Regions from separate parts of the Aliifodinibius sp. S!AR15-10 genome, predicted to be linked through region 3. Evidence: riboswitches for the same ligand, from Rfam matches in the RefSeq annotation. Region 3 holds a riboswitch; each other region holds the start of a gene.

Region 1 (10,599 bases), on a different contig from region 3:
TACGCGTATCACAGATCCTGGTATGAGCACTGTGTAACGCTTCCACCGCCTGTTTCGTGCCCGTGGCAATTCCACTCATATGCTGCAGCAGGTTTAAAATCACGCGTTCGCCATTCAGCAGTGCGGCTGTCGGGCCTTCCGCCCGGGCAATCTCCTCCCCTTTTTGGATGATATCTCCATCGTCTTTATAAAGATCGACGTTCACACTGTCATCCAGCTGGCGGTACACTTCCGTAATCACATCGAGGCCGGCAAGCACCCCCTCTGCCTTGGCAGTAAAAATACCGGTTGAGTTGTGATCACCCGGAAAAAAATCACTGGTCAGGTCACCAAACCCGAGGTCTTCAGCAAGTGCTTCTCGAATAATGTCCTGGAGCTTTAGTTTATTCACGCAAAAATATATGGCTTTTTCGTAAGCCTGCCGGCTCACTTGTTTCTTTCTGAGGTTAATTCCCTATATTTAAGCCTTAATAATAAGCATTTTCAACGAGTTAACTAAGCCCGATGATTTATTTGGATTATGCGGCCACGACCCCGATGAGTGATCACGCACTTGAAGTGTACGGCGAGGTGGCCCGGAAACATTTCGGCAATGCCAGCAGCCTGCATGATTATGGCTCTACCGCCCAGCAGATCCTGGAACAGGCGCGGCAAACCATTGGCAACATAATCAATGCCGAATCTCGCGGGATCTATTTTACCGCCGGTGGCAGTGATGCCAATGAATTGGTGATTCAATCCCTCGTTAAAGGCAATTCCAGTGGTTCAGGTCACCTGCTCACAACGCGCGGCGAACACTCCTCAGTACGAAATGTATTCACAATGCTGAAGGAGCAGGGATATGAAGTGGAGTACATCCCGGTGGATCAAAAAGGGCGGGTCAAACTGGATGCTCTTGAGAATATGATTCGGGGAGATACGATCCTGGCATCGGTGCACCACGGCAACTCCGAAATCGGAACCATACAGGATTTGAGAACGATTGGGGAGCTGCTGAATAAGCATGAGATCCTCTTTCACAGTGATTGCGTGCAAACTTTCGGCAAAATTCCGGTGGATGTAAAAAAAGCAGGCCTTGATGCGATCTCTATTTCAGCCCACAAAATTTATGGTCCCAAAGGGGTGGGCGCTGCCTACATCAATCCATCACTGAGCTGGAAGTCCGTCATCCCCGGCACCACCCAGGAAAAAGGATTTGCTTCCGGAACGGTGAATGTACCCGGCGTGGGTGCGTTTATGGCAGCTGCCAACGATATTGTTAAAATCCGGGAAGAAGAGCTGCAGCGCGAACGAGAACTGCGCAACCAGTTTATAAAACTGATGGCCGACAGTGAATTTGATGTTGCTATAGAGGGCGACTCTGAAGGGCTTCCCAATATTATTGGACTTCGGGTCCACGGTATGGAGGGGCAGTATGCCATGATTGAGTGCAACAGGCATGGATTGGCTATTTCAACAGGTAGTGCATGCTCGGTGGGTTCCGAGAAACCGGCGTCCAGCATGGTGGCACTGGGTCGCGATGAACAGGAGGTACGAGAATTCATCCGTGTTTCGTTAGGTAAAGAGACGACGAAACAGGAAATACAAGAAGCTGTTAAAATCTTGAAAAAAGTGTTGACCAAGCATTTTAGTATGATTAAGCTTTAACGAATCTAAACACCAGATACAGGTCCATGCATACATTTTTACGAGTTCTTTCACTCAGTATCGTTATTCTTTCTGCTTCTGTGATGGGAGCATATGCCCAAAGCAGTAATAGCAGCAGTAAAGCCGATGTGGTAATAACTGAATTCAGCGATTATCAATGTCCGGCTTGCGCATATTACCACCCCATTGTTGAAAAATTGAAACAAGAACTGGGAAGTAAAGTTGCCGTTGAATACCGCTATTTCCCACTGAACAGCCACCAGTTTGCGGCATTAGCTGCCCGGGCTGCAGAGGCTGCCCGCAACCAGGGAAAGTTCAAGGCGATGCACGATATGTTATTCGAAAATCAAGACAGCTGGTCCAGTTCGGGGAACCCACAGTCAGTTTTCGTCGGGTATGCCAAGGAACTGGGACTTGACCTCGATCAGTTCAAAAACGACCTGAACTCCGGTGAGACGCAAAAAACTGTTATGGAGCAAAAACAGGAAGGCGTCAACATGGGGGTTAATTCTACTCCAAGTTTCTTTATCAACGGTATCCAGGTGCAACAGCTGCCTCGCAACTATGAGCAGTTTAAGTCCCTTGTAGAAAGCCAGATGCCGGAAGACACGTAGTGATGCGTGAGGTTCTCGTTATTCCGTTTAATAGCTAGTAAAAAATTACTCATTACGCATTACGAATTACGCTTTTTCAAAAGCTTGCAAAGCCCTGAGTTTTTAGGTAACATCATTTCGTTCATTTAATGACTGCTGTTTGTCGTTAGGAGTGCTTTCCATTATTTCGGAAGGCTGAGATAACATCCTCAACACTTGACCTGGTTAGCACCAGCGGAGGGAAACGACAGAATTACTCTCCCCTTCTATCGGTAAACAGCAAATAATCAAATCCACTGCTGTTTGACCTATGAGTAAGCCATCAAAACAATATGCCCGAGCGCTAACGATCGCTACATCCGACAGCGGTGGGGGTGCCGGCGTGCAGGCCGACCTCAAAGCTTTTTCGGCCATGGGTTGCTATGGAATGTCTGTTTTTGCAGCATTGACGGCACAGAACACTACTGATGTAACCGGAATCCACGCCCTGCCGCCTGACTTCGTCTCACTGCAGATCGATACCGTTATTGAGGATCTCGGAGTAGACGCAGTCAAAATCGGCATGCTGTTCAACAGTGAAATTATGGAGGCCGTTGCCGACCGATTGGCTGCACATAATGTGGGAAACGTAGTGCTGGACCCCGTAATGGTGGCCAAAAGCGGGGCCAAACTGATCCAGGACGATGCGATTGAAACCCTGAAGACCCAGCTTTTCCCACTTAGTACCAATATCACTCCAAACCTTCCGGAAGCGGAAACACTGCTGGATATTAAAATCGACGACCGGACGCAGATGGAGGGGGCTGCCCGTAAATTGCTTGATTTTGGGCCCGATTCAGTGCTGCTGAAAGGCGGGCATTTTAGTGATAAAAAAAGCATAGACTGCCTGGTGCTTGGGGAAAAGGATGTGAACGGTAAGGATGTCTATTGGTATGAAGCTGAGCGAATTCACACAAAAAACACACACGGAACCGGTTGCACATTGTCCTCCGCTATTGCTGCAGGACTAGCAAAAGGTGAACCATTACCAGAGGCAGTCCAATCCGCAAAAAAATATATCTCCGGGGCCATAGAGTCAGGCAGCGAGTACTCCATTGGCAACGGACACGGTCCCCTGCACCATTTCTACCAGTGGTGGGAGTAAACAAACACTATGTGCGACGCACTTCGGAAGTGCGTCGCACATGGCCACATAATTTATAATTTGAAAAAGTTCATAAATGAAATTCACCGACGAACTCTGGGCTAGTATCGAACATATTTATGATGCCATTCTTGAGCTCCCGTTTATCAAGGAGCTGACCAATGGCACGCTACCCGAAGATGTATTTATTTTTTATCTAAAACAGGATACGCTCTATTTAGCCGAATTCTCCAGGGCGTTATCGCTGGCCGGAATCCGGTCCGACTCCACAAAGCAGATGTACGACTTCCTCCATTTTGCCAGCCGAGCAGTGGTTGTGGAGCAACAGCTGCACCAGAATTTTTACGAGGAATACGGCACGGAAATGAATCCCGAAAAATCACCCTCCTGTTTTGCATATACCAATTTTCTGCTTTCCACGGCAGCTACCAAAGATAATGCGGTTAATATCGCCGCCCTGTTGCCCTGCTTCTGGATTTACCGCAAAGTGGGCATGGAAATTTATAAAAATGCCGCTGATGACAACCCCTACCAGGATTGGATCGATACCTACGCGGGGGAAGAGTTCGAGGAGAGCGTCAACAGGGCTATAGCGATAACGAATGATGTGGCGGCCGACGAGTCGGAAGAACGGCTCCAGGAGATGAAACAGGCATTCATAAAAGCCACCGAGCTGGAGTGGATGTTCTGGAACAGTGCGTACCAAAAAGAGCAGTGGCCACTGCAGGAAGTATTGGAAGGTAGTTAGTAGAAGGTAGATAAATGTAGAGACACGATGCTCGTGTCTTCAAGAATAAGGATCCTCAAAACATGAAAATCGGTATCATCGGTGGAGGTATTATCGGCCTCGGCATTGGCTGGCAGCTGTTACGGCGTGGTGCGGAAGTGACACTATTTGAGAAAGGCACCATCGGCCAGGAATCCAGCTACGCCGCCGCAGGTATGCTGGCCCCGTACGCCGAAGTCGGGTTTGAGGAGATCGAGCTGATGAAACTTGGCCAGGAGAGTCTGCGCTTATACCCGAAATTTATTAATGAGCTTGCCGAAGATACCGAAAACGTCCCCGAAATCGACCGTTGTGGTACCATGCTGGTAGGCGTTGACCGCGATGATACCGAACACCTCAGACGCCTTTACGATTTCAGGGAAAAATTATCACTCACTGTGGAGATGATCACCGGTACCGAGGCCCGTGAGCGCGAGCCCCTGCTTTCTCCAAAAGTGGTCTCTGCGGTATGGCTGCCGGATGACGCCCAGATCGATAATCGTGCACTTGTGCAGTGCCTGAAAGAGGCCTTTACTTCGTGCGGCGGTTTGTTGCTGGAGCAAAACAAAGTGACACAGATTCACCGGTCGGGTGGTGCTGTTAAAGGCGTATCCACCCCCTCATCCAACTTTCAGTTCGACAAAGTTGTACTGGCGGCTGGCTGCTGGTCGCGACAGGTATCAGGGATTCCCGATAAGCTCAAGCCGCCCATCCGGCCGGTTAAGGGGCAAATTATAACAATGCAAAAGACACCGGATTGCGAGCTGAAAGGCATTGTTCGCTCTCCGCGGTTCTACCTGGTTCCGAAAGAGGATGGTACGATCCGTTTGGGAGCGACCAGTGAAGAGAAGGGATTTGACAAAATGCCCACGGCTGGAGGACAAAAGGAGCTTTTGGAAGAAGCCTGGGAAGCGGTTCCTTCAATATATGATCTGCCGCTAATTGAGACCATCGCCGGACTCCGCCCCGCCAGTCGCGACCATGCTCCCATTATCGGGCAAACCAGAATGAAAGGACTATATTACGCCACGGGGCACTACCGGCACGGAATCCTGTTGACGCCTGTGACTGTTTATTCTATAGTGGAGGAGATATTGAATGACAGTATTGCCGAGGCTGTAAAATCATTTCGGCCGGGACGATTTTCAAAAACTGGACAGGAAGCATAAAAGATTACAACATTATGAAATTGCACGTGAATGGAGATAAAATTGACACCGAAGCTAAAACCGTTAAAGAACTGCTCCGGCAATTCGAAGTTGAAGAAGAAGGGAAAGGAACAGCTGTAGCCCTCAATGATTCTGTTGTCCCCAAAACAAAATGGGATAAGCAGGAGCTGGAAGAAGACGACCGGGTGGAGATCATTCGTGCCACGCAAGGCGGTTGATGAATAAAGAATTAAGAATTAGGAATAAAGAATTAAGAATTAGGAATGAAGAATTAAGAATTCAGGATCATTAGTGTCTGGGAAAATTACTCCATCTTGGGGAAAATGGCATTTAAGTTCACTACATACCGTTTTTAGATAAGCAATTAAATATGATCCTTCGCTATAAACAAGCCATATACGAATAAACCTGCCTCCGCCTTCCGGCCTTGGTAAAGTTGACCGCCCGGAAGGGATCGGTGCAGAGCGTAAAGAAAAAATCTGTGATTCCCGAGATATTGAATTGTTGAACCGTTAATTGAAGTTAGAAGGTCTAAGGTCTGAAGGTGGGCTAATAGTCTGCCTTTCCTAGTTTCTCGTCAGGCAAAAATGATTCGTTTTTTCTTGTTGCTACAATGAGTTTATTTGATGGGCCTTTAAAAGTAAGAAATTAACAAGGTCTTCTGAGTCCAGAGAATCCCTGCAGCCAGCTGTTGGAAAGCTGAGTGATGTTCCAAAGCAACAAGCTACGGATAGGCAGGATAGAACAACATCTGGGATTCTTTGGCGGCTTTTTGGGTTCGTTTTTTGGCCGTACAAAAAATGAATAGCAGGAATGAGAAATAGGGCAACACCAAAAGTTTTTTACTGGACAACAGTGATTTACAATTCATAATTGAGAATACCATGAGCAAACTAACCATAGCCGACAAAGAATTTGATTCCCGCCTGATTGTGGGGAGCGCGCGATTTCCCGATCCCGACACCATGCGACGGGCCCTGCAAGCAAGTGGCACCGAAATTGTGACCGTAGCCCTGCGTCGGGCCGACCTGGATCGTGAAGATGGGGAGGATATCCTCAGCTACCTTGACCATGACAACTATTTCATCCTGCCAAACACAGCGGGATGCTACACAGCTAAAGAAGCAGTGTTAACAGCACAGTTGGGTCGTGAAGCACTGGAAACCGACTGGGTGAAGCTGGAGGTCATCGGGGATGATGAGACACTCTTCCCCGATGTTTCGGAACTGCTGAAAGCCGCCGAACAGCTCATTATGGAGGGTTTTACCGTGTTACCCTACGCTAATGACGACCCTATCACCTGCAAGAAGCTGGCCGATATGGGGTGTGCCGCCGTTATGCCGCTGGGGGCGCCCATCGGTTCGGGTATGGGCATCCGGAACCCGTACAACCTGCAAATTATTCGGGAGCAGGTGGATGTGCCGGTGATCGTGGATGCCGGCGTAGGAACGGCTTCTGATGCCGCTATCGCGATGGAGCTGGGCATGGACGCAGTGCTGATGAACTCCGCTATTTCCCAGGCCAAGCACCCGGTAAAGATGGCCGAAGCGATGAAGCTGGCTATCAAATCCGGGCGACTGGCATACGAGTCGGGTCGCATGCCGCGCAGGCTCTACGCCAAGGCTTCCAGCCCGATGGAGGGGCGAATGGAGATCTCCGGTACGGATGAGTAACCTCCCCTTCCGATACTATTTGATCACCGATCGTACGCAATGTGCCCCCCGCCCGCTCCCGGAGGTGGTAGAAGAGGCCTGCCAAAACGGGATTCGAGCAATACAACTGCGTGAAAAAGATCTTTCAGCAAAAGAACTTTACAGGCTGGCAAAAAAACTGCGGGAGACCACCTCAAGATATGGTGCTAGATTATTCATTAATGACCGGGCCGATATCGCACTGGCGGTGGAAGCTGATGGCGTGCACTGCCGGGAAACGAGTATGCGCCCTGGTGATATCAAACAATTCAACTCCTCCCTGGTAGTCGGTGCCAGCGTGCACTCGATTGATTCTGCTCTTAAAGCCGAAACAGATGGGGCTGACTTCCTGCTCTTTGGACCTGTATTCTATACGGCTTCCAAAGCAAAGTACGGTGATCCGCAGGGACTTGAAAAGTTAAAGAAAGTGGTTTCGAATGTCAGGATACCTCTTTATGCCGTTGGAGGAATTACTCCTGCCAGAGCAGTGCAGTGCCTAGAGGCAGGAGCACACGGCGTGGCCGGGATTTCGTCAATTATGACAGCGGATTCCATCCCACAGAAAATTGAAGAATGGAAAACAAGATTACAGCATTTATGAGCAATTTGAGTGGAGTTTACTTAATCACAGATACCACGATCCAAAAACAATATTCGCACCAGGAGTTGGCCGAAATAGCTGTGGAAACTGGAATCAGCATGATCCAGTATCGTGATAAAAATGCATCTGCCCGGGAATCGCTGGAGACAATCAAGGAGATATCACAAATTACCACCGGAACCGATACCACATTCATTGTCAATGATCGCGCAGACCTGGCTTTGGCTGGCGATGCTGACGGCGTTCACCTGGGACAGGATGACCTGCCGATCCCTGCAGCGCGTACACTTTTGGAGGATGAGAAAATCATTGGCGGTACCTCATCGAACCTGGAAGAAGCGCTGCAGGTGGAAGAGGCTGGCGCTGATTATGTAGCACTGGGACATATTTTTGAGACCACCACAAAACAAAAATCTTATGCTCCGCGGGGACTCGGCACGCTTCGAGAAGTGGCTGAAGCGGTCTCTATTCCGCTGGTGGCAATCGGTGGCATTACGCTGAACAATGCGCCGCAGGTTATCGAAGCCGGTGCTGATGTCATCGCGCTATCCTCTGCCATCTGTGCCGCCGAAGATCCGCGGGCGGCCGCACAAACATTTGTCGACCTGTTTTAGTTTTAATGAGTCGTGGCTCATAGGTAGCAGAGCTACCTTCTTTGCGTTCCGTACCGGAGGTACGGAACGAGATAAAAACTCATTGCGAGCTCCGCTTGTTGCTAAGGCATTATTCTGAGTGGGAGATTGCCGCACTCCATTCACTTCGCACACCTTTGCCAAAGCTACGGTGCACTCCGTTCATTCCGCAATGACACCATCGTATTCCAAGCCCACCAATTGCTCGCTTCCGTCCGCTCGGCGGCAGAAGCCCCTCATAAAGCTCCGCGTCTCTGTAGCACCATAGGTTATACTGGACGCGGAGCGCCCTAACAGGTCCCAACGCAGAGCATTGGGACCGAGCGGATAAGCGCTGCGTTGTTGACCGAGGACTACTCTGACGCTGCAAGTAGACCACTCAAACTCCTCTGGCAGGCTACCCAAACCTCTTTGGTGGACTACTCAAACCCCTTGAGTAAACTACCCAAGCCTCTTGGGCAGACTACCCGGACATCTTGAGTGGACTACTCAAACTCCTTGAGCGGACTACCCAAGACCCTTTGGTAGACTACTCAGGCCTGTTGAGCAGCTACTCCGTCTCCCGTAGCAAGAAGTAGACCACTACTTTCCTCGGAGTAGTAAGGGGCCACCCTTTTATTAGTGGAAACTCCTTAGCCCGGATTTCTCAGTGTTTATGATTTCATTCAAAAGGAAGCACAAGAAAATACGCAATTCGCAGTACGCAATATCGAGCCCCAGTTCATTATCGAAGCAGAAAATGTTATTATTGATACCAACAGAAATTAAAGCAGCAAAAGCGTAGCCATGATTTACGAATTTCTTGACAGGTCTCCTCAATTTGACGATACCGTGTTTGTAGCTCCCAGTGCCGACATCATCGGAGATGTGGCTATTGGCAGCCAGAGCAGTGTCTGGTTTAACGTGACGATCCGGGGTGATGTCAACTGGATAGAGATCGGGGAGCGCAGCAACGTGCAGGACAACGTCTGCATTCACGTGATGAATCAAACGGGTCCCACAAGCATCGGTGACGAGGTGACGATCGGTCACAGCGCCATGATCCACGGCTGCACGATCCAAGACCGGGTGCTGGTTGGCATCAATACGACGGTGCTGGATGAGGCCGTTATAGAATCGGATGTAATTGTGGCGGCGGGAAGCCTGGTACCACCGGGCGAGCGACTGGAATCAGGATACCTCTTTATGGGATCCCCGGTCCAGCAGAAACGGAAACTAACTGATGACGAGATCGCATCCATAAAGAAGCACTCCGAGAACTACATCAAATACTCCCGCGCATACCAGAAAAAAGATAACTACGAGCAAAACCCATTTTACACTCCTAAAGGTTGAATGTTGAAGGTTAAAAGTTACAGATTAACTCACCTTCAACATGCAACCTGTAACCTTCGACAAATAGAATGTCCGGCATATACATCCATATCCCGTTTTGTAAGCAGGCGTGCTCCTACTGCGATTTCTATTTCATAACCCAAACGGGGTATCGCAATGAATTCGTGGACAGTTTAATTAGTGAGATCAAATCCTATTCCAACACACAGTATGTGCAAGAACTGGTAAAATCGGTCTATTTTGGCGGCGGCACCCCCTCCCTGCTGAAGCCTTCCGACCTTGAACGAGTTATGGGAGCGCTCCACGAGGTTTTCCGGCTGGATACGGAAGAGATTACCCTGGAAATGAACCCGGACGATGTGAACAAAGATTACCTCAAAGAGTTGCTGAATTTGGGAATCACCCGTTCCAGCATGGGCGTGCAGTCGTTTAAGCCTGAGCTATTGGAATTTATGAACCGGGCCCATACGCGGGAACACGCACTAAAATGCCTTGAACTGCTGCAATCGACAGGCTTCCGCACGTTTACGGTGGACCTGATCTATGGCAACCCGGGACAAGACCTGCAAGACCTTGAGGAGGACCTGGAAACGCTGATCGACTTTGATCCCCCACATGTGTCGGCCTATTCACTGACGGTGGAGCCCAAAACTAAGCTGGGAAAACAGGTGGAACTGGGGCGCATCGATCCGCCGGGCGATGAGGTGGTCTCCGATCACTACGACATGGTCGTGGAAAAGCTGGCGGATGCTGGAATTCAGCAGTATGAAGTTAGTAACTACAGCAAACCGGGGCATGAGGCGATACACAACAGCAGCTACTGGCGTCATGAAAACTACCTGGGGCTGGGACCGGCGGCACATTCATTTTGGTGGGATAATGAAGAGGCCCGGCGCTGGAGCAACCGATCGGATCTAAAAGCATATCTCGAGGAGGGGAAACCGGCAACACTGGATGAAAAAGAAACATTGACACTGCTGCAACTGGCCGAGGAGCGGTTGATGCTCGGGCTCAGAACACG
Region 2 (10,599 bases), on a different contig from region 3:
GCAGCAGGTCCAGCGTTTGCTGTTGATTGTGATAAAAATGAAACGCGTTCAGGCAAAACACTCTGTCAAAGCTGTTCTTCTCAAATGGAATGCGATCAGCACGAAATTTGGTGAAAGAAAGACGTTCATCTTTTGGCAGGCGATTTTTGGCAATGTTGAGCATGCCCTCAGAGGGGTCGTTAATGACAAGTCTGCTAAATGGAAACTGCCTCTCCACCAGTTTTTTTGCCAGCAGACCGGTTCCACCACTCAGGTCCAATATCCAGTCATCAGGTTTGGTCTCGATCTTGCTCAGAAATTTTTCATGCGTGTGATAGAGGTATCGCTTCCACTTTTTTTCATATTCCCCGGCCGTCTGGTCATATTGCTGGATTGTTGATTCTGACAGGGGCATATTTTATGCTGTCTCCTCAAGTGATCGAGTGAGTAGGTTCCGCCGATTTAGTTCAGACAAGATAAGCTCCGTCATCTCACTTTGAAACGGAAACTCGTAACGTATATCAAGCACATACGCTTTGACTCGCAGTTTCAGAACGAAGTTTTTTTCATGAATTTCATTTTTTGCAATCACTACCACCGGCTTTTTCAGGTAGACATACCGCGATGATACAGCGGCCTTATAGGCGATTCGCTTTACGAGGTCGATATCGATATCGGCGGGCAGGAATATCTCAGCCACTACCTGGCAGTCCAAGGCCCCGGAGTTGGCATTTGAGATCGCCTTGCTGGAGATCTCTCCATTGGGCAGGCTCACCACCGAGTCGTCCGGCGTAACAATGCGCGTGGACCGAAGTCCAATTTGGACAACCTCGCCATAGTAGTCCCCAACTTCAATTTTGTCCCCCACCTGGAAGGGACGGTCCAGGATGATAATAAAGCCACCGAATATATTTTTCAGGATATCCTGGGAGGCCAGTCCCACCGCAATACCGATGGTGGCCGTTACGGTGATGATTGTCTCAAACGGCGGATCGATAATGCCTGCTATGACAATATAGAGGGAAAACGACCAGATCGTGATCCGAACAATAGGCACCGAGCGCTTAATAGCGAGCCGGTACTTCGAAGTTTTTTCAGAGAGATTATCGATAATCTGGATCAAAAACCGGTTCAGGAAATAGGTGACAGCAAGGATGAGCAGGATCATGAAGACCATGCCAAATGATATCAGTTCCCCAATTTGCCCTACGAGTTTCTGGGGAGTGTCACCATTCGTTTCCTCTGCCTTTTCAGAGGTAGTTCCCGAAGTTGGGATCTCAACTTTCAGCGTGTCGTTTTGCTGTACTGTAGCGGTGTCGGGCTGATTGTCCTGCGAAAAAACCGTAGTTGGGATTAAGCAACTACTCAAACCTACAAATAGAACAAGGAAAAGAATATATGCCTTTTTCATATGTGGTCTCCTCAGTATAGATGTATGATATTTCGTTCTTTCAGTACCTTCACTACCTGTCGATACATCAGGTGATTTAGCGTGTATTGAGAATCGTTTTGCTGCAGCAATCCCCTTGTTTTCAGGCGCGTCAGAATTAACCGGCTCTCCTGTTCATTCAATTGCAGGATTTTGGAAAGTTGGGAGGGCGTAAGTGAGTCGTGGAGGACCATGGCAGAAAGGGGGAACAATATTTCAGGCGTGAGCTCCTCCACAAGCTCAAGTTCGGTGACCTCAAGCGGTTTGATATAAAAATGGGTATCACTGTATGCCCGAATGGAACGAACCCAAAAGATCATAGCAATGGAGGCGTTACCCTGGGCTAAAGCTGCAAGTTTCTCAAAATAGGAGTCACGCAGATATTCCTGTGCTTCCTCTTCTTTATCAAGGAGTTTGCGGTAAGCCCGGTCCTTGTTCTGCGACTCCCCCGGCTCGAAAACCAGTTCATAGCCACTGGCTTCATGGCGTTTCATGATCACCGATTTGATCTGTTCATCAGTTAAGTTGTCAGACTTCAGGATATGTGAAAAATAGTCGGCCACCGATAATGTTTTCTGCAGGAAATGCCATGCATAGGAAGAGCAGCTGGTGATCCAGAAGATATTATCTTTGGTCTCTGAAATAATATAAAGCAGGGTTTCCAGTCCTCCATAGCCATTCAGGTTACGCAGGTACAGGTTTTGGAGTGCTTCCACCACAATGATCTGCTTTTTTCTTCTCTTGAGTGAAGCAATGATGGCATCTACAGAGTTGGATTTGTTCATGCCAAGCGCTTCCCCCAGTAATTTTACCACCTCCTCTTTGGTGGAATAGGTTTCTCCCAATACAATACGAGTTGTCTTGGCTTTGGGAAACACTTCATCGAGGGCAAAATTAAGATATGTCGATTTCCCGCTGCCCTTTTCACCCATTACAGCAAATGTTGCTGGAAAGCCGCTCTGCCAGTTTTCATAGGCTCTGCTCAACATGTTGAAGTTTTCATTCATCGTCACATAAAAACGCCGGTCGGTGTCAGCAGAAAAGTTGAACAGACGGCGGTAGATATAGGGAAGCTCACCGACTTTGGAGTCGGTCTCCGTGAGATAATGTGCTATCTCTGCTTTCTGTTCCTCTTTCTTTTTCTCTTCTTCAAAGCCCAAGAATGTTGTCACCGAATGGAAGTATTTCTTCCACTTTCGGAGCAAAAATCGTCCCAGTAGCGTGATGCGATCTTCCATTCGGGCCCATCGTGCACGTAGCTTCGTAGTCCAGCTTTGGGCTGTTTCTTTCACCCTGTATCTTGCATCAAGGATCTGGAAATCACTCGGATCTCCCGTATGGAGCAGGTTGAGCAGTCGGCTATAAAATGCGCTGCTCTCTTCAAGGACAACATTTCTCAGCTCATCCTGCTTTTTAGCTATCGATTCGGAACACTGTGCCAGCTTCAGTTCACTCCGTTCAAGGGCCTCGCGTGCAATGCCTATCGGGTCCTCTGTCTCCTTGCCTTTCTCTTCAAGAAGTTCCTGCGAGGAACCCATATTTACCTCAATTACTTCACGAATCTCTTGAAGTTCATTGATCTGAGAACGAAGGAACTCATCATACTTTTGGAACCCGGGATTCACTTTACCCAGCACATGCTCCTTCAATGCCCGAATTACCAGCAGGCGCCACTCAATAGTCTTGTAGCTGAGTGAGGGGGGATCCTGGTCCAGCTTCTGGTCATGAACAAATGGCACGCTGTCTGCAACTTCATTGGCTTGCAGCAGGGCCTTTTCAGAAAATTGTTCGGCCATTTGGCTAAGCTCTCTTTGCTCAAGCGATTTTTCCACTGAATTGATCAGCTTATCCAGCTTTTCCTCCAGTTGCACTCGAGAGGTTTTCAGGTACTCAAGCTTTTCTTTCTTGGATCTGCTACTGTCCAGCTCATCCAGCTTATCTTGAACTACATGCAGTTCCTCCTGCACTTTACTTATTCTTACAAAGAAAAAGCGTTTGAAATAATCTTCGATGGATTCGAAAAATGACCGGCTATCTTCCTCCAGCCGGTTTCGGAAATCCAGGAACCTGTTGATCGTCCCGGTTTTGTCGAGGAGTGATTGCTGCACTTTTTTCCACTTTTCCGCATGATCCGAAAGCGTTTGTGCAGCCTTTGATTTGGTCCTGTTAATTCGTGCTTTACTGTAGAATGAGGCCCTTTTCTCGAACGTCCCTGCTTTCTCGAAGTGATTAAGGAGAAGCTTCTTAACCGCCCGCCGGTCTTCACCCAGCTCTTCGTGAAGGGCAGCTTTTTGCGATTGAATCTGTTCCAGGAACTCCTCCACCTGCTTTTTCAGACTCTTGTAAAGCTCCGACAGGTTGTCTTCACTTTTACCGCTATATTCTTCAGCAAGAAACTCCTCCAACCCTGATATTATTGTAACCAGCGGTCTTTCATCCTCATTGATCCACCATTTGGGGAGCTGGGTACGGGCAAACAGGTGATATTCAATAACCTGCTTGAGTGGAATATGTTGAGTCCATGGCTGATAGGTTTTTTCAGGTTTTTTGGACTTCCTTCGTATAAAGTTAAGCAGATTGTGGCCAGACCGGTCAATCGAGCGGAAGAGACGCTTGAACGCTTTCCCGGTTTTTACAACAATCGAGTCTTTTGGCAGAGGGCGGAAGCGATCTTCATTCTGTTCAATTGTTGCCTCACGGTCAAAGCTTCCCGCAAATTGATACACAGCCACCATATAGGCGTCAGCCAGTTTATCCTGTTCCTGCTGGTCGAGCTTGTTATTTAACTTCCCAATGGCATTTTGGAGTTCCGAAAGCAGCCAGGCAGGTGTAGGTTCTGAGTCCTGGATATTATCCAGCAATTCTTTCAGTACCTCCTCAAAAGACTCAAGCCGAGATGTTCTCTTCTTTTCTATAATCTGGATAAAGTCGGATTTCGACTTTTCCTCAAGCGCTTTCTGTATATCCTCTACACCAGAAGTTTTTGTCATGTCCCCATCCCGCTGTAAAATACCTAAAGTTAGTTGAACTGAATTCGTCCTGATAAATTTAAACTATCGATGATGATAGCCTTAATTTAATTGTAACTAAAATAAGCCAAAATGTGATAGAAATAATACACTAGACAATTCAGTATGATTTACCTAGTGCCTAGAATGTTTTTCATCATAATCACGTTCGAAACGAACCGGATGTAGTGATTGCTGATGCTATTTATGGCCAACTCAAAAAGTTATTTTAGTCTGTTTGTAATTATAGGTGTTCCTTTGATATGAACAAATCCGCCAGGTGGGCTAAAGTAACAGAAATAATTTGAGTCTGAAGGTCTGGGAGGGTAGCGCAGGAATGAGCTCCCGCACTGGTGTCAAGGTGTACTCTCCTACTGTACAATCAGTAGTAGTTACTGATAGATTTCACCTCCTTTATCCATGAACTCTCCCGACTTTTCCTGCATCCCTTCCTCGCGTGCTTTCTTGGAGTCATCGATCTGGCGCTCCTCCGCATATTCTCTGACCTCCTGGGAAATTTTCATGGAGCAGAATTTGGGACCGCACATGGAACAGAAATGAGCTACTTTGGCCGCGTCATTGGGCAGGGTTTCGTCATGATACTCGCGGGCCCGGTGCGGATCCAGGCTGAGGTTAAACTGGTCGTTCCACCGGAACTCAAAGCGGGCCTTGGAGAGCGCGTTGTCGTGGGCCTGTGCCCCGGGATGTCCCTTGGCCAGGTCAGCTGCATGCGCGGCAAGCTTGTAGGATATCACACCCTCCCGCACGTCGTGCTTGTTGGGCAGCCCCAGGTGCTCCTTCGGCGTAACATAGCAGAGCATAGCCGTGCCGTACCACCCGATCATGGCCGCCCCAATCGCCGAGGTGATATGATCATACCCGGGCGCTATGTCTGTAGTGAGGGGACCCAGCGTATAGAATGGGGCTTCATGGCACCACTCCAACTGTTTCGCCATATTCTCCTTGATCATGTGCATAGGTACGTATCCCGGCCCTTCGTTCATCACCTGCACGTCATACTCCCAAGCGCGCTTGGTGAGGTCGCCCTGAACCTTCAATTCAGCAAACTGTGCTTCGTCGTTCGCATCGGCGATGGAGCCGGGACGCAGGCCGTCGCCGATAGAAAGTGAAATATCATAGGCAGCACAGATCTCACAGATCTCGTCCCAGTGGGTATAGAGAAAGTTTTCATCGTGATGCGCCAGGCACCATTTGGCCATAATGGACCCACCCCGCGATACGATGCCAGTTACCCGTTCCGCTGTCTTGGGAATAAATCGGAGCAGCACGCCGGCATGGATTGTCATATAGTCAACGCCCTGCTCGGCCTGTTCAATAATGGTATCCCGGAATATCGGCCAGTTGAGTTCCTCAGCTTTGCCATTCACCTTTTCAAGTGCCTGGTAAATAGGAACAGTACCCACCGGGACCGGGCTGTTGCGGATAATCCACTCCCGTGCTTCGTGGATGTTATCGCCCGTGGAGAGATCCATGATCGTATCGGCGCCCCATCTGGTCGCCCATACCAGCTTTTCCACTTCTTCGGCAATGGAGGAGGTCACGGCAGAATTCCCCATATTGGCATTAATCTTTACCAGGAAATTACGGCCGATGATCATCGGTTCCAGCTCCGGGTGATTGATATTGGATGGGATGATCGCCCGGCCTTTTGCCACTTCATCACGGACAAACTCCGGGGTGATGGTGTCGGGTATTTCAGCACCCATCGGCTGCCCCGGGTGCTGGTCCAGCAGGTCGCTGTCTTCCAGGGACTGGCGTTTCTGGTTCTCACGAATGGCGATGAACTCCATCTCGGGCGTAATGATCCCTTTCCGGGCATAGTGCATCTGGGTGACCCGCCGCCCATCTTTCGCCTTTCGCGGTTTGTGAGTATGCTTAAACTGCAGGTGAGGTAACTGGGGATCATCTCTCCGTTTGCGGGTGTATTCTGATGAAAACTGCTCCAGCTGCCGGGTATCGTCCCGTTCCTGAATCCACTGCTCCCGGATGCGCGGTATCCCTTTTCGGATATCAATGTCAGTCTGGGAATCGGTATACGGCCCGGATGTGTCATAAACATAGACGTCTGGGTTGGCTTCGGTACCGAACAGGGAGGAGGTTTCATCCTGTGAAATTTTGCGCATGGGAACCTTGATATCAACGCGGCTGCCCTGCACAAACACTTTTTCCGAGCCAGGCAGCGGCTGTTTCATGTCGCTGTCCAGTTCTGTGTTGCCAGGTGTGCCCGGATGGCTTCTATCTCCATCGGAATGGAGGCTCGTTGTTTTGCTGTGATCTTCTTTGGATTGGTGGTCTGAATCAGACATAGTGATCTCTTCCTTATAAGTTGCAGATATCAATTACAACGAAAGAGGGGAGACTTGAAGAATCCTGGTGAAACAGTGCTGTAACGTAAAAGATGTGTCACCGAAAGCTTCCTTCCGTCGGTACTAACCGAGTCAAGTTCCTGGAGTTTTTCTCAGCCTTATCGATCCCTGCACAAGGGAGGGACAAAGCACCCCCAGCTTTCGCTGGAACCAACATAACAAGGGAAGAGGTGGCGTGCAAGTTTTCAGTATTCTAAGATCTGCGAACTCTGTGTAATCAGCGGGTGAAACTTGCCTAATCGGTGGTTTATTCTTCCCCACCCGTAGATGATGCTGATGTCCTGGTTAAACAGCTACTAGCAGCGCCGTGCCATACATGATGGCGACTCCCAAGACAAAACCAGTAAGATTAGGAACGGTAAACCACGACTTGGAAGGAGCGTTTTTGGTGAGAAAGACTCCGACTTCCACAATAACCTGTAGGATAGCCCCCGCCCCGATGGCAAACAGGATAGCGCCCCAGTGCGGTGCGTATGAAAAAGCCCCGATAAGCGTTCCGGCTGCCGCAGGGAGGCCCGCCAAGAGCGTCAGATTGACGAATGTGCCGAAGCTGGTTTTCCTGCTCAACAGGGGCGCTGCTATACCGATACCCTCCGTCAGGTTGTGAAGGGTAAATCCCACCACGAGAAAAGAGCCCAGCGCCGCTTCACCCGAAGCCATAGCCGCCCCGACCGCCAGCCCTTCACCAAGGTTGTGGAGCCCGATACCGAAGGCCAGGTAGGTGGCCAGGGAAAGACCTTCCGGCGCCTGTCCACCCCGGCGACCAACAGCAAAAATGATTAAAAAGGCAATGCCCGTGGTCAGCCAGACGAGCAGGTTACCACTGAATACGCCGGCTGTCTGCTGTGATATTTCAAATCCCTCTTGCAGGGTGTCGATAAACAGGTACGCGAGGAGCCCGATTGTGAGTGTGAGCAGAAAGTTGAGCCCTTTAGATCCCAACGTTTTCAGGTAGGGGTAGAATAGCAATCCAAGGCCTACTGGTATTACCCCGATATAGATCCCCAGCAAAATATAAGCACCCACACGCTGCAACGACCAGGCTGGTGTAGGTTCCGCAATTTCAATGGTATGGCTGAACGTTGCGCCGGTACTTGTGATAAGTTTTATTTCGTGTAGCTCATGCCGAACCCATGGGTAGGGAATGTCTATTTTAGCAGTAGAAAGGCGAGATAAGGAACCTTTCGGAGTCTGTGTAAATTCCCAGTAGGCGTCGTCGACCAGTACCTGGGCTATCTTGACCGGCTCCGAGCCATTGACGCGAACGGTCAGGTGGATACCCTCCTCATCCAGCACGGTACGCTCCACGGTTACTTCTTCAATGGGAGGGGCCTGAACACCCAGCGGCTCCAGGGGATTGGTTGCAAAAAACAGGGCGATCGATCCCAAGAGTAGTACGACTGGCAGTATCAGCCAAGTCCATTTCGGAAGGCGTTGTGTTATCTTGTCGCTCATACCGATATCTCCGCATCCTTATTTACGACATCGAAAAAGCTCATCCAGCCCAGCTCGGCAAACTCTGACTGGTGAGCGTGGAACATATATTTGCCGGGCTCAAAGTCTTCGAACGAAAATTCTAGAATTCCACGCTGTGCCTGGCACATCATCACCGTATCGATATTCTCATTTGTGGGGGTCAGCGTGGTGCCATGATCATAGAAGTCGAAGAAGTTGGCGTGCAAGTGAAAGGAGTTGATCGGGTCGAACTCCGTGATGTTGATCAGGTAGACCCTGATCGGCTGGTCATGTTGCACTTTGATCGGTTTGTGTTGATAAGCAAACGCGACCGTATTAGCGGCATACACTTCATTATCGTTGTCAAAATTTGTGTCAAAGCCGTTCATTACGATTATGAACTCCTGCCAGCGTTCGTTTTCCTTGGTACCCAACAGGCGGGAACGAGCGGTATCTTCATACTCCGGGTGACGCTCAGGGTCAGGATCGACAATAAAAGCACCGTACAAACCCTTGTGAATATGGCGTTTTAGTGGGGTGGAGTGGCAATGGTAGAGATGACATCCGAAGGGTGCTGCATCAAACTCGTAGGTAAAAGATTCGGCCGGACCGATCATTCCGGGCCCGGTACCAGGGATTCCATCCATCGATGAGGAGTGAATTCCATGAAAATGGATGGTGTGAGCGTGTGAACCCGCATTAATGAAATGGATTCGGATACGATCGCCCTCGGTACAGCGAAGAGTGGGGCCCGGAACACGTCCATTATAGGTCCACGCCGGGAAAAAGATACCGGGAGCTATTTCGATCTCTTTGTCAATGGCCGAGATTTCATACTCCCGCAGGGTCTGTCCGTTTGGCAAAGTGGAAACGTTACCGGTATCCCAATCTGTTAACATCTGGTGGGGATCAAAACCGTTGCGCTGGTGGTCCACCTGACCCATGGTTGTCATTGCACCGTGCCCTTTATTCTGCGCGGCTGTTTTTGGGGATTGTTCCCCGTTGTAGGTAGGTTGGTCTTTTTGGCCCAGACCGGAGAACAGCGATCCAAGCAAGGTGGCGGCACCAGAGAACAGACCGGTTTTCAGGAAGAACTTTCTGGAAAATTTAGGCGACATAACAACCTCCTGGCTGGTTAATCAGCAAGTATTATTAATATAGAAAAAAATAATTTTTAGTTAAAGCTAATTAGGGGCAAGAAGTGAGATGGGAGACTTGGGATGAGCACATTCTGTCTTTTTTGACCTGATGGGACTGCGATATTACTCGTAAAGAAGTAAGATCTGCAGATTAAGTAAGGCACGGCTGAACCGGTCTCCCCTTATAAATTTACTGTTTAGCGGCGGAAAGCTGGAGTTCTTTTGTCAGGATGAAATCGCTAAATTCAGAGGCATCTCCGTTTGCGGCGTTGGCAGCCAAGTGGATTTGAACTTCATCTTGGCGTTGCGGTGCAATCCATTTGAACTGCCAGTAGGTAGACTCATTTCCTGTGAGTTCCGTCCCCTTTGCGGAGTGCTGTAGGTACTGGATGCTGTCGGGCGTGTTTGAGGTGAACTGCGTGCGATCAGATTGCGGACTGAACATGCCGGCTTGCCAGCCATCTGCAAATCGAGCCGTGAGCTGGAACCCGGCTTTTGCCAATCCAGGACGTTCTATGTGAATGCGAATCATATAGGATTGACCGCTTTTATATTCTTGAGGGAATCCATCAACAGATAGTTTACCTTCGTCATGGTTAAGTGGATAATCAAAATGACAGCTGTGGCAGGTATCCTCTCCAAATCCCCCGGTAAAGGCCCCGGTTAGGTGTTCGGGATATTTATTGGGTACAGACCCCGATACGGAGCTGCCCACTTCAAACCCCAAGCCAACAAGTAACGTCAGGACTGTAGGGAGAATTAGTTTAATCATATGAATCATGTAAGTGGATGAAATGGATTCCAGAAGTATTGACTTGAGGAACAAATTTACGCTAATAGAAATAACCTCAAAATTAATAAAGATAAAATGGCTACCAAGGTATAAATACCCTCTCTGTCATCCTGTACCACAGCTACGCCATGGCTTCAAAGAGTGGGTCTGATCTGGGATTTCGTGGGGCTGTCTGGCGTTGATAACATTTTTTAATCAGATTAGCGCTATGGTTCCCTGCGAGATCCTGAAACAAGTTCGGGATGACACCATCTTTTTTAACCGCTAAACGTGTAAAGAAAAATTACTCGGTTAGAGTCGGATAATCTGCGAACTCTGCGCCATCTGCGGGAATAAAATTCTCCCCGTAATTATTTGGAAACAAGTTCAATTAATCCAGCAATTGCTTACTGAACCCGCCTCATCCGGG
Region 3 (10,599 bases):
GGGTCAAAGTCATCCTCGGGATCGTTAAACACCCCGGTGATGGAGGCGTTGATCCGGAACAGCGGGGTGGTAATGCTGTCGCCCTGGGCAGCACCTTGGCCACGGTAGGATGTACATTTTTTCTTAACGCTTCCCTTCGTTTTCTTCCGGGCGGTCAGCTTTTCCAAGGCCGGAGAGTTGGAATCTGGAATTTAAAAACACGAGCAGTAAGGAATAAATGGCGTACCCCTTTGGGCAAAGTACATGTAAAAAGCACCTACCGGGGGCCGAAGCATGCACTCCCGTAGTTTTAAACGATGGAGTGGGGGGTTAGAGGGATGACAAGCTAACAATTTTACCACTGTAAATAGCGTAACGTAATTCTGGCATTTGGTGTAAACCCGAAGTATTTCTGTCTGAAGAGGTGCTGACAAGAGAAGTAACCATCGACCAAGTCGACATCAGCACCGAGGAGTTCTCGGAATTAAAGGAACAACCGTTTTTTTCAAAAGTACCTTGGACGCAGAGCGTCAATCCAGGGTACCGCCGCAGAGCGAACGGTACCAAGCAATGCCAGAAAGAATCCATTCAACAACTCAACGATTCAACACCTTTCAACCTTCGACGTTCCGACTTTTAGACCTTCGACCTTTTGATCAACACTTCAACATCTCAACATTTTAGCATTTTAAAACCTATCACAGATTTCTTTCTTAAATTCGGGATGTACTGAAAGCGTTTAAAAAATTCCAGGCCTGTTAACACTAATCCACCAATACAATCTGGAGATCCATAAGATTGTTGCCAGTGGGTCCCGTCTTTAGCAGTGTTCCAAGCAGTTCGTGGAAATGATAGGAGTCATTGTTCTTTAAATAATGACGAGGATTGATTCCTTTCTTGTCCGCTTCAGCTATGGTTTTGCCCGAGACGATGGCACCAGCGGCATCCGTGGGTCCGTCTATACCATCCGTACCTACGCTCAGCCAGGTAATATTCTCAAATCCTTCGATCTCCAGTGCTCCACGCAGGGCCAGCTCCTGGTTACGACCACCCTTGCCACTGCCTGTTACCTCCACCGTACTTTCACCATAGAAAATGAAAGCAGCTGGTAAAGGAAATGGATTCTGGTGCTCATCCAGAACAATCACTTTATCAGCAATGTTACGCACCACCTGGGCCACATCATCACAATAGGCTTGTTCAGCCACCCAACAATTATATCCCTCCTCTTCCAGCAGATCTCTTGCTTTTATCGCCAACTTCCGAGCTGATCCTACTATTATAGATCGATGATCTTTCACCGAGTCCTCCCCGGGTTTCAGGGTCTCGGGGACGATGCCATCAACGCCCTGCTCAATATGATTAATGACGGAGCCGGGCAGCTGATCCCATAACTCATACTTCAGCAATACATGGTAGGCATCCTGGAAGGTAGAGGTGTCAGGGATTGAAGGCCCGCTCCCGATGAACTGGATGTCATCATTCGGGACGTCAGAGATGAGCAGGTCAAGCAGCGTCACTGAGGGATTGAGATGACGCAGCAGCTGCCCTCCCTTCACCCTGGAGATATGCTTGCGGACCGTATTGATCTCCTGGATACTGGCACCACAGTTATTCAAGAGGGCATAGGTGCGGTTAAGATCTTCGATGGAAATATCCCCTGTCGGTTGACAAACCAGTGACGAGGTACCCCCGGAAACAGCATATAGCAACAGACTGTTTTCGGGGACCTCTTTCAAGAACTGAATCAGCTTTTCTGCCGCTTTTATACTGGTTTCATCAGGTACAGGATGAGCGGCGTGGTGGAGTTCGATTTTACTGTGGACGCCACATGGCTCGTAGGAACTGATGGCCAGCGCCCGTTTTACTCTTTCGCCGAGCTCCTCACACAACGTGTACACCATCTCCCACGCAGCTTTTCCACTGCCGGCAACGTAGATCGCTGGATATTGGTCCAGGTCTATACTGGTGTCACCAATATCGATCCTATTATGGCTAATGATTTCTTTTAAAACAGCGGAGGGATTTTCTGTCTCCAGCGATCGGCTAAATATCTCTTCGGCCAACCTGTTCATATCCTTGGTATCTATTTCCGCGGTTCCGTTAATAACTATAATAGCTTTTCTTGCTGTAGAATTCTAGTCTTAAAGAAAGTTTCGTCAGCTGAGTAAAAAAAGCCGGATGCAACAAATAACCACTAATTTGCGACATAATTGCTAATCGAATCACAAAATTTAAAGCCTTTACAACATAGCTGATAATTATCTTATCGCCACTCTTCCCATCTTCATACATAGTTGTTAGAAGCATCTTGAAGAAATAAAACCATAATCAAAACCCTAATGCCATGAAGACACTCAATGTTTTTGCTTTTGCCTTTCTTTGTATTTGCCTGATATTTGCCTGCGATGTCAGCGAGGTTGATGATGAATTTCAGGAAGAGAATTCCTCTTTGGAAAACCTTGCCCCAGGGAACAGGGGGAATAACCACATAAATGGAAAGCTCCCGATCGAAAGGCATAAGCTTGTCGTAGCTTTTGAAGCAAAATTTTTTACCAACACCACCGGCCAAGTTGTGGATCCTCGATGCAATGATCCCAGGGTGCTGGATACCCAGGTGGGAGAAGGTCATGCAGAAAATATTGGTGACTTTTCTATTCATTTTAACTTCTGTATAGATCCTACGGATGTTGTTGATGACGGGCAACTTACCGATAACGAGGCGCTGCCCTACTACAAAGGAATAGGTACCTTCACCTTCTCCAACGGCGACAAACTTTTTGGCGAAATCCGTGGTGCCGTGCTGCCGACCGATAAGCCCGGATATGATTTCGAATTTATGGATCCCATGGTTTTTACAGGGGGTACCGGGCGGTTTGAAGGTGCAACAGGTGGTGGGCTAACCAACAGTTTTGTGGCTTTCGGGGCCGGAACCGACCACGAATTTTCCGCCGTCCTCGTATTACCTAAACACCGTGGCCACGACCGCGATAATGACGATGATTGGGATGATGACGACGATTGGCGTGATAATGACGATGACGACGATTAGGTAATATCCTCTGCGAGAACGCTCTTGAGCAATAACCTCTACACATTCGTTTGTGTAGAGGTTTTTATGTGCAGTAGAAAAACCAAGGTTGCTTGCAATAGACGCAACAAGATTTGATATCTCATTTATCACAGCGATATAATAACTGGTACTTATGATCCTATTATTAAATGTTTTTTATTAATACGCTCAGTTTGACTGCTAGTGACGACATTACCACTCATACGGTCAGTCTGCAACCGGAAGACAAGCGTAACATTGACTTCGGCCATGCCGATCTGTTTATAGCCAACAACGCCCCCGACCTCGTCTGGGAGATACTGCGCGGCTGGCTGGTGGATCACAATGAGAGCGGTAGACAAGGATTCGGATTGGGACGATGATGATGAATTCATAATCCGACAGGGAGACCTCTTGGGTAATCTTATCAGCCCTCTATACACTTGTGTAGAGGGTTTTTATCATAAGAATAGATTATTTTACTTTCTTTCGAGATTGCTTCCTATGCAAACGATTTGCCTTTAATATTTTCAGCTATTTAATCAAAAGAGATTATATCTATTGAATTTAACCCATCCTTTATATAATCTGTAACAATAATAGAGACTATTTTGAGCAGGTCTTGAATTATAAATAGCCACTACTTAAATCCCGCTATATATGATTCGTGAACCCTCTATGAAACAAGCTTTCATCCAGAAGCTAACTGAAATTGTTGAACAAAATCTCGATAACGAGCAGTTTGGTGTTGAGGACCTGGCAAGCGGAGCAGGGGTGAGTCGCTCCCAGCTTCATCGGAAGCTAAAAAAGCTAACCGGGCAATCGAGCAGTCAATTTATCAGGGAGATTCGGCTGGAGCACGCCATGGAGCTGCTAAAAGCGGAAGTGGCCACTGCTTCAGAAATTGCCTACCGGGTCGGGTTCAGCAGCCCGGCCTATTTCGGCAAATGTTTCCATGACTATTACGGGTTTCCACCGGGCGAAGCAGTTCATTATAAACCAGAGGATGAAGTCTCCTCTTATCCAGTTGATACTGATTCGACTCAAACGAAAGGGGAAAATACAATTCTTGTTTATTCGGCAAAAGTATTATTAATACTGATGGTGGTAATTGGCGGCTACTTCTACTTTCAGAATGGTCAGGGAAAAGAGTCAGGTGCGGAAACTTCCATAGCCGTATTGCCCCTGGATAACCTGACCGGAGACGAAGAGCAAGCGTTTTTTGTGGACGGTCTGCACGATGCTTTGATAGGAGAATTAGGCCAGCTTAGCGAACTCCGTGTTATTTCACGGACTTCCACTTTACAATTCAGAAATGCAGAATTAAATATAAGAGACATTGCGAAACAGCTGGGCGTTGAAAACGTTATTGAAGGTTCCCTCTACAGAGCCGAAGACAGCGTACGCATACAAATACAACTTATTCAGGCAGGGCCTGAAGAGCAGCATCTTTGGGCGAAAAGTTATGATCGTAACACAGAGAACATTTTATCTTTGTTGAGTGATGTAACTCGCGATATTGCTCAAAGCGTGCAGGTAACTCTTACACCGGAAGAGGATTCCCTGCTGGCTAATCGACGAGAAGTAAATCCCGAAGCCTATAAAGCCTATTTGAGGGGCACCTATCTTCTCAATCAATTTACACCGGAATCGCACAAAAAAGGAATTTCCTACCTGCTTGAAGCAACACGAATAGATCCGGCCGATCCCCTGCCCTGGGCTCGACTGGCACTGGGATATAATACCTCTGGCCATGGTATCACTCCGCCTGCCGATGCATATGAACTGGCACAAGCTGCAGCCGAAAGAGCTCTGAAACTTGATAACAGTTTAGGAGAGGTACACCTTGCACATACGGTTGTCGACCTTTATAACGATTGGGATTGGGACGCAGCGAGCAGGGGATTTAAACGTACTATTAAGTTCGACCCGAATATCGCGGAGACCTATGCTCACTACAGCTGGTTTGTTATGCTCGAAGGTGGCAGTCCGGATGACATTCTGCAACAATCCAGATTGGCTATGAAGCTGGATCCCTTTACAGCGCTTTACCCGGTCTATTTGGGATTTCAGGCTTGGTGGCTGGGCATGTATGATGAAGCGATTGCAGCGGCAAAAAAGTCATTGGAGCTAAACCCCGGTTATCCTTACGGATTTTATGTGCTCGGGTCTGCCTATGCGGCAGATGAGAATTATGAGGAAGCAATAAAAGCTCATGAAAGAGCTGTTGAATTAAATCCAAGATGGAAATTCGGGCTTGGTCATACCTATGCCGTAGCTGGCATGACAGATAAAGCCCTGGAAATAGCGAATGAATTATCATCAAACCCCACCCCTATCGGCAACTGGGGACTTGCTGAAATCTATGCCGCGCTTGGTGACAAAGATGAAGCCTTGCGATGGCTGGAGGCCTGTTATGAGTCCCGCTTTAGCTGGATGCCCTGGATCGAGTGGAATCCCAATTTTGAACCCCTATATGACAATCCGCACTTCCAGGATCTTCTTGGGCGGATGAATGTCAGAAGCAGATCTACCCTCTTCTCGAATTTTTAACGGTTTATCCTATCTTCCAATATCACAATGGCTAAGTTGTAAATACCCGCCAGCATCTTTGTTTAACGTCAGTTCGATATAAGATTTCTTATTAATTACCCGACGCTTGGTCCCTATGCTCTGCGTTGGGACCTGTTGGGACGCTCCGCGTCCAGTATAACCCTTTTGGTGTAACAGAGACGCGGAGCGTCAGAGGGGCTTCCGCCGCAGAGCGGTCGGAAGCGAGCAATTGGTGGAAGAGTCCTCGGCCTACCCGGAATGCTGTTAAATGCCGGTCAGCGACCGGTTTTTGGTAGCTGGAAGGTTAGTGATAAAAAGCAAATCGTAACGACTGTTTATGTCGAACTCACGTTAAATAATGCACAAATAATTTTTGCGACTGTATTGACGCTGGTGTTGTTGTTCGCCGGCTGTAGCGAAACACCGAATGGTACTGCCACTTCTTCAAGGATACAACCTCAACCCCAGCTGGAAGGAGTTTGGGTAGCGATAGACCAAAATGGTAATGTTGGCCACAATAATTTGCTTTACCTGACGGAATCCACTGGATTTCATCAAATTTCTTCCAAAGTTAAAGGTACTGATGAACTATACATGCAGTTTGAATACGAGAGGTCAATGGCAACCTCCTTCGTATCACGGTGGTGCAGCACCAGGTCAAAGGAGTAATACAAGCATCAGGAATGACACAGGATGTATTTTACAGCATAAACCGTGATAATCTGAGTATTTTTAACCAGAACTTCATTCGTGCCTAACTCATGTTTAAGGGGGCTTTGCAAAACCCTATGTCATTGCGAATGGTGCGAATGAAATGAGCGAAATGCGGCAATCTCCCCTCGTGTGGGGATCGCCACGCCCCGAAAAACGCGGGGCTCGCGATGACAATTTTAAATGGTGTGGTTTTGCAAAGGCCTCGTTTAAAACGGATTGCCGGCAGATTGCAAAAGGCGAATCCATCAACAGATTCGCCTTTTGATTGTCCTATTCTGCCATAACTCAAAACTTGAACGAAAGCTGAAGTAGGAAATTTCGGCCCGCCTGCGGGTAGTAGTAGCTATAGTGCTGCTGCTCACCACCGCCTACCCATCCAAACGTGTAGCCATTGGTTTCATACTCTTCATCCAGCACATTGTTGACCTGCAGCGTGGCCTGCAGACCTTTTACATACGGTATTTGAGTAAAATTATATCCAAGCCGTATGTCATTCACAAAGTACGGGTCGATAGAACGGCTCCTGTTTTCAGTATTATCGAGATACTGACGTGAAACATATTTGCTGATCAACTCAGCCGTTAAGCTGCCTTCTGTATAGCTGAATATGGAATTACCGATAAAGGAGGGCGAAAATGAAAGCGAGGTACTTTCAAACGTCGTAGCCTCCTGCCCACCTTGGTCAAAGTTATCAAGGTAATAGGTGTAATCTTCAATCCTGTTTCGACTAAAGGTGGCGTTCCCTGACCATTCAAAACCAGGTGTCAGTTCCACGCCTGCCTGCAGCTCAACGCCGGCCCGGTAACTATCCGACACATTCTGCCTGATATGGGCACCGACGTCGTTTATCTCACCAGTCTGGACCAGCTGATCTTTGTAGTCCATATAGTAGAGGTTGACAGCACCGAAAAACCAGCTAAACGAACCACGGTAACCGAACTCCCAGTCATAAAGGGATTCATGACTGGGCCGGCTTTGCGGGGTCGAATCCACATACTCGTCTCGTGTGGGCTCACGATTCGCCACACTGAATGAGGCGTAGACCCGCTGCCGCTCATCCAAACGATATACCAAGCCGGCTTTGGGATTAAAGAAACTGAGTCGATCACTCTGGCGAACATCGATAATCTGTTGTGTCCCGCTAATGGTACGGGTGTCTTTGCCCAGGAATTTATAGCTGATACCCCTCAACTGCAGATCCAGGTATCCACTGATTGCATCAGTGAAAAAGTATTGACTCTTGGCATAGACGTTGAAATCGGTTTTGAAACCGTTATTGTCGTAATAGGTCTCCTCAATGCTGCTGTCGCCTGCATATCGGGCCCAAATCACTTCTCCATAATGATCCCCGTCATACTCATTATATCCACCCCCAACGGTCACCGACCACTCGTCTTGCACGCGGTACTCCGAAGAAAATACGAGACCGTAGAAATGGTTGTTCAGCCAGCGTCGGCGCACCAGGTCGCTATTGGTAATCGTGGTATTCCCGATTTCAATCGGCCCGATACCATACACGCTCAGATCATCATTATTGCGGAATTCTTCGTAATAACCGCGACCATAGGTATAATGCAGCGAGGTATTGAGGTTCCAGCGGTCGGTAAGCTGGTAGGAGTAGTGCGCCTGGTAATGATCCTGCTGGTAGTTGTCGGTCTGGTCGTCGTAAGTGAATTCGTTGTATTGCCGATTCCCGACGTTTTCCCGCATATGCTCGGCTTGTTCGGATCCCACAAACAACCCGTTTATATAATCTTCAACGCCCTGGGCATTGCCCTCAAGGATCGGTTTCGGCACGCCATTCCATGCTTGATAGGTCTCCTCCACGCCTGAAAGGATATCCACCTTGAGAAGGCTTCGACCCGTACTTTTGGAACCACTCAGGTAGAATGACTTGAGATCTGACGAAGCGCGGTCGATGTAGCCGTCGGAGGCGATTTTGGAAAGCCGGCCTTCAAACTGCCAGCCGTTCTCCATCAGGCCGGATCCCAGCTGCACGTTGTACTTGCGTGTGTTAAACGATCCAACCCCGGTATTTACCTCACCATAGGGCTGGGCCGACATGACAGAAGTCTGAATGTTCATCGTGGCACCGAAAGCGCCGGCCCCGTGGGTGGAAGTCCCAACCCCGCGCTGGATCTGGATATTTTCAACAGATGAGGCCAAATCCGGCAGATCCACCCAGAATACACCGTGTGATTCCGCATCATTGAGCGGAATACCGTTGATTGTCACATTGATGCTGGTCGGGTCCACCCCGCGAATCCGCACCCCGGAATAGCCGATCCCCGCGCCGGCATCTGACGTCGTTGTCACCGAAGGCGTTGAACCTACGAGCGATGGGATATCCTGGCCGAGATTCTTTTTCTCGATCTCTTCCCGTTCCAGGTTCTCGTAGGCCATAGGCGAAGCTTCGTCAACACGCAGGGCGCGTACAAACACCTCGTTGCTCATGAATGACTGGGGCACCAAGCTAATTTCAAGATCTTCCCCCACTTGGTCGATCTCCACCGTTTTCGTTTTATAGCCGATAAAAGAGACGGTTAACGCCCGGGAACCATCAGCTGACAACTGCAATCGAAAGATCCCATTCTCATCGGCAGAGGTACCGTTTTGCGTGCCAACCTGGACAATATTGGCGCCGGCCAGCGGCTTGTCCGTCTGGGCATCCCGTACCGTGCCGGATATCGTTTGACTTAGTGCTGTACTGGTGATTAAAAACAGGAATAGTATTGTGCCTGAAAGGCTTGAAATGAATCTAAACATAAATCCTCCGTCTTACTTAGTTATAAGAGGAGGAGGTAAACTTGCAAGAATTGCTGAAGTATAAGAACTCCAGGTTTCCCTCCGCCGGTGTTAGCCGGTTCAGGTTCTTAGGGTATGATCTCAGCCCGCTATTGCAAGCACCCCCAACCATTGTGAGTGTGTCAAATTTTGATTCGCAAATATAACGTGTAGACAAAATAAATCAAAAAGAATTGAAAAGCAGTAAACAAGTACAAAATAACTATAAATCGATCTTTGATAGCTTAACTCATTAACAAAACGGTTTCGTCTTTTGAGATGGATTCCCGATTTTGAGAGGCACCAATAAAACATATCATAATGAAACAGTTCTCAACCTTTTTAGCAGTCTTCTGCTCAACGATATTGTTGTCCTGTTGCCAGGGCCAACAGCAGGATTCCCCACTGCAGCCGCTTTCTGTAGAAATTGAACCGAATGATATCAAAACGCATATCACGTTTCTGGCCAGCGACTCCCTGCGTGGACGCGAAACTGGCACCCGCGGAGAGGCTATTGCCGCTAATTATATCGCCGACTTCTTCCAAAAGTATGACCTCCAACCGCTTGGAAACGGCGGCACCTACTTTCAACCGTTTACTGTCAATATGGACAATGTCAGGAATCCCCATGGGGCGAGTTCCTCCCGGGATTCAGGAGATGTTCGCCTGTCAAGAAATGTGGTCGGAATGATTGAAGGCCGCGAACACCCCGACACCTATATCATAATTGGCGCACACTACGATCACCTGGGGGAGGGCACCTTTGGCTCACTGGCTAATCGGCGGCGAAACCAGATCCACAACGGGGCCGATGATAATGCCTCCGGCACGGCCGGCATATTGGAGCTTGCCCAGTATTTTTCGAATCATCCTCCCCAAAAGAGCCTGGTTTTCACCGCTTTTTCCGGTGAAGAGATCGGCCTGCTGGGTTCTCAATATTTCGTAGAAAACTCCCTTGTCCCGCTCATTCAAATTCAAGCTATGATCAACCTGGATATGGTGGGTCGGCTGCAGGACAACAAACTGCTTATCTTCGGCACTGGCTCGTCTACAGCGTGGGAACAAATTATTGCAAATGTGAACACGGACTCTCTAAACATAAACAGCATTCCGGATGGCACCGGGGCCAGTGACCACACCAGCTTTTACAACAGGCAGATTCCTGTGCTGCACTACTTTACGGATACACACGCTGATTACCACCGCCCCTCGGATGATGCTGAATACATTAACTATGAGGGGGAAGACCTGGTTCTTGAACACACCAAAAGGCTGCTTCAAGAGCTGGATACGTTGGCAGGTGACCAGCTTGTGTTTACCGAAGTGCCGGAGAATGAACAGCAACGAGATATGATGATCAAGGGGGTAACACTGGGAGTTACACCTGACTACGGCTTCGAGGGCACAGGTATGCGAATTACGGGAACCAGTAGTGGAGGACCTGCACACTCCGCGGGGTTGCAAAATGGTGACGTCATCATTGCCCTTGATGGACAACCGACCGAGGATATCTATGA

Evidence for each region. A riboswitch is a leader RNA that binds a small molecule or an ion and turns the genes downstream of it on or off. The one in region 3 is predicted to bind thiamine pyrophosphate.
Region 1: linked by a shared signal. The riboswitch ahead of thiD (bifunctional hydroxymethylpyrimidine kinase/phosphomethylpyrimidine kinase) and the one ahead of NC796_RS17260 (TonB-dependent receptor) in region 3 are both predicted to bind thiamine pyrophosphate.
Region 2: linked by a shared signal. The riboswitch ahead of thiC (phosphomethylpyrimidine synthase ThiC) and the one ahead of NC796_RS17260 (TonB-dependent receptor) in region 3 are both predicted to bind thiamine pyrophosphate.

What each region holds. Positions count from the first base shown of each region.
Region 1 covers NZ_JAMQKA010000048.1:18,540-29,138, forward strand. The annotation lists gene nadC (carboxylating nicotinate-nucleotide diphosphorylase) at 1-391, opposite strand, end outside; gene NC796_RS21320 (IscS subfamily cysteine desulfurase) at 505-1,647, shown strand; gene NC796_RS21325 (thioredoxin domain-containing protein) at 1,674-2,261, shown strand; TPP riboswitch at 2,399-2,500, shown strand; gene thiD (bifunctional hydroxymethylpyrimidine kinase/phosphomethylpyrimidine kinase) at 2,551-3,384, shown strand; gene tenA (thiaminase II) at 3,461-4,132, shown strand; gene thiO (glycine oxidase ThiO) at 4,195-5,319, shown strand; gene thiS (sulfur carrier protein ThiS) at 5,334-5,537, shown strand; gene NC796_RS21350 (thiazole synthase) at 6,204-6,992, shown strand; gene thiE (thiamine phosphate synthase) at 6,985-7,611, shown strand; gene thiE (thiamine phosphate synthase) at 7,584-8,225, shown strand; gene NC796_RS21365 (hypothetical protein) at 8,406-8,648, opposite strand; gene NC796_RS21370 (gamma carbonic anhydrase family protein) at 9,030-9,578, shown strand; gene hemW (radical SAM family heme chaperone HemW) at 9,647-10,599, shown strand, end outside.
Region 2 covers NZ_JAMQKA010000010.1:85,326-95,924, forward strand. The annotation lists gene NC796_RS08810 (methyltransferase domain-containing protein) at 1-394, opposite strand, end outside; gene NC796_RS08815 (mechanosensitive ion channel domain-containing protein) at 398-1,390, opposite strand; gene NC796_RS08820 (hypothetical protein) at 1,402-4,398, opposite strand; gene thiC (phosphomethylpyrimidine synthase ThiC) at 4,809-6,629, opposite strand; TPP riboswitch at 6,836-6,949, opposite strand; gene NC796_RS08830 (ZIP family metal transporter) at 7,089-8,258, opposite strand; gene NC796_RS08835 (multicopper oxidase domain-containing protein) at 8,255-9,376, opposite strand; gene NC796_RS08840 (choice-of-anchor V domain-containing protein) at 9,588-10,169, opposite strand.
Region 3 covers NZ_JAMQKA010000030.1:26,101-36,699, reverse strand. The annotation lists gene NC796_RS17290 (DNA-binding domain-containing protein) at 1-167, opposite strand, end outside; gene NC796_RS17285 (DUF4147 domain-containing protein) at 744-2,054, opposite strand; gene NC796_RS17280 (hypothetical protein) at 2,327-3,031, shown strand; gene NC796_RS17275 (hypothetical protein) at 3,202-3,414, shown strand; gene NC796_RS17270 (helix-turn-helix domain-containing protein) at 3,692-5,584, shown strand; gene NC796_RS17265 (hypothetical protein) at 5,843-6,253, shown strand; gene NC796_RS17260 (TonB-dependent receptor) at 6,584-9,064, opposite strand; TPP riboswitch at 9,124-9,219, opposite strand; gene NC796_RS17255 (M28 family peptidase) at 9,404-10,599, shown strand, end outside.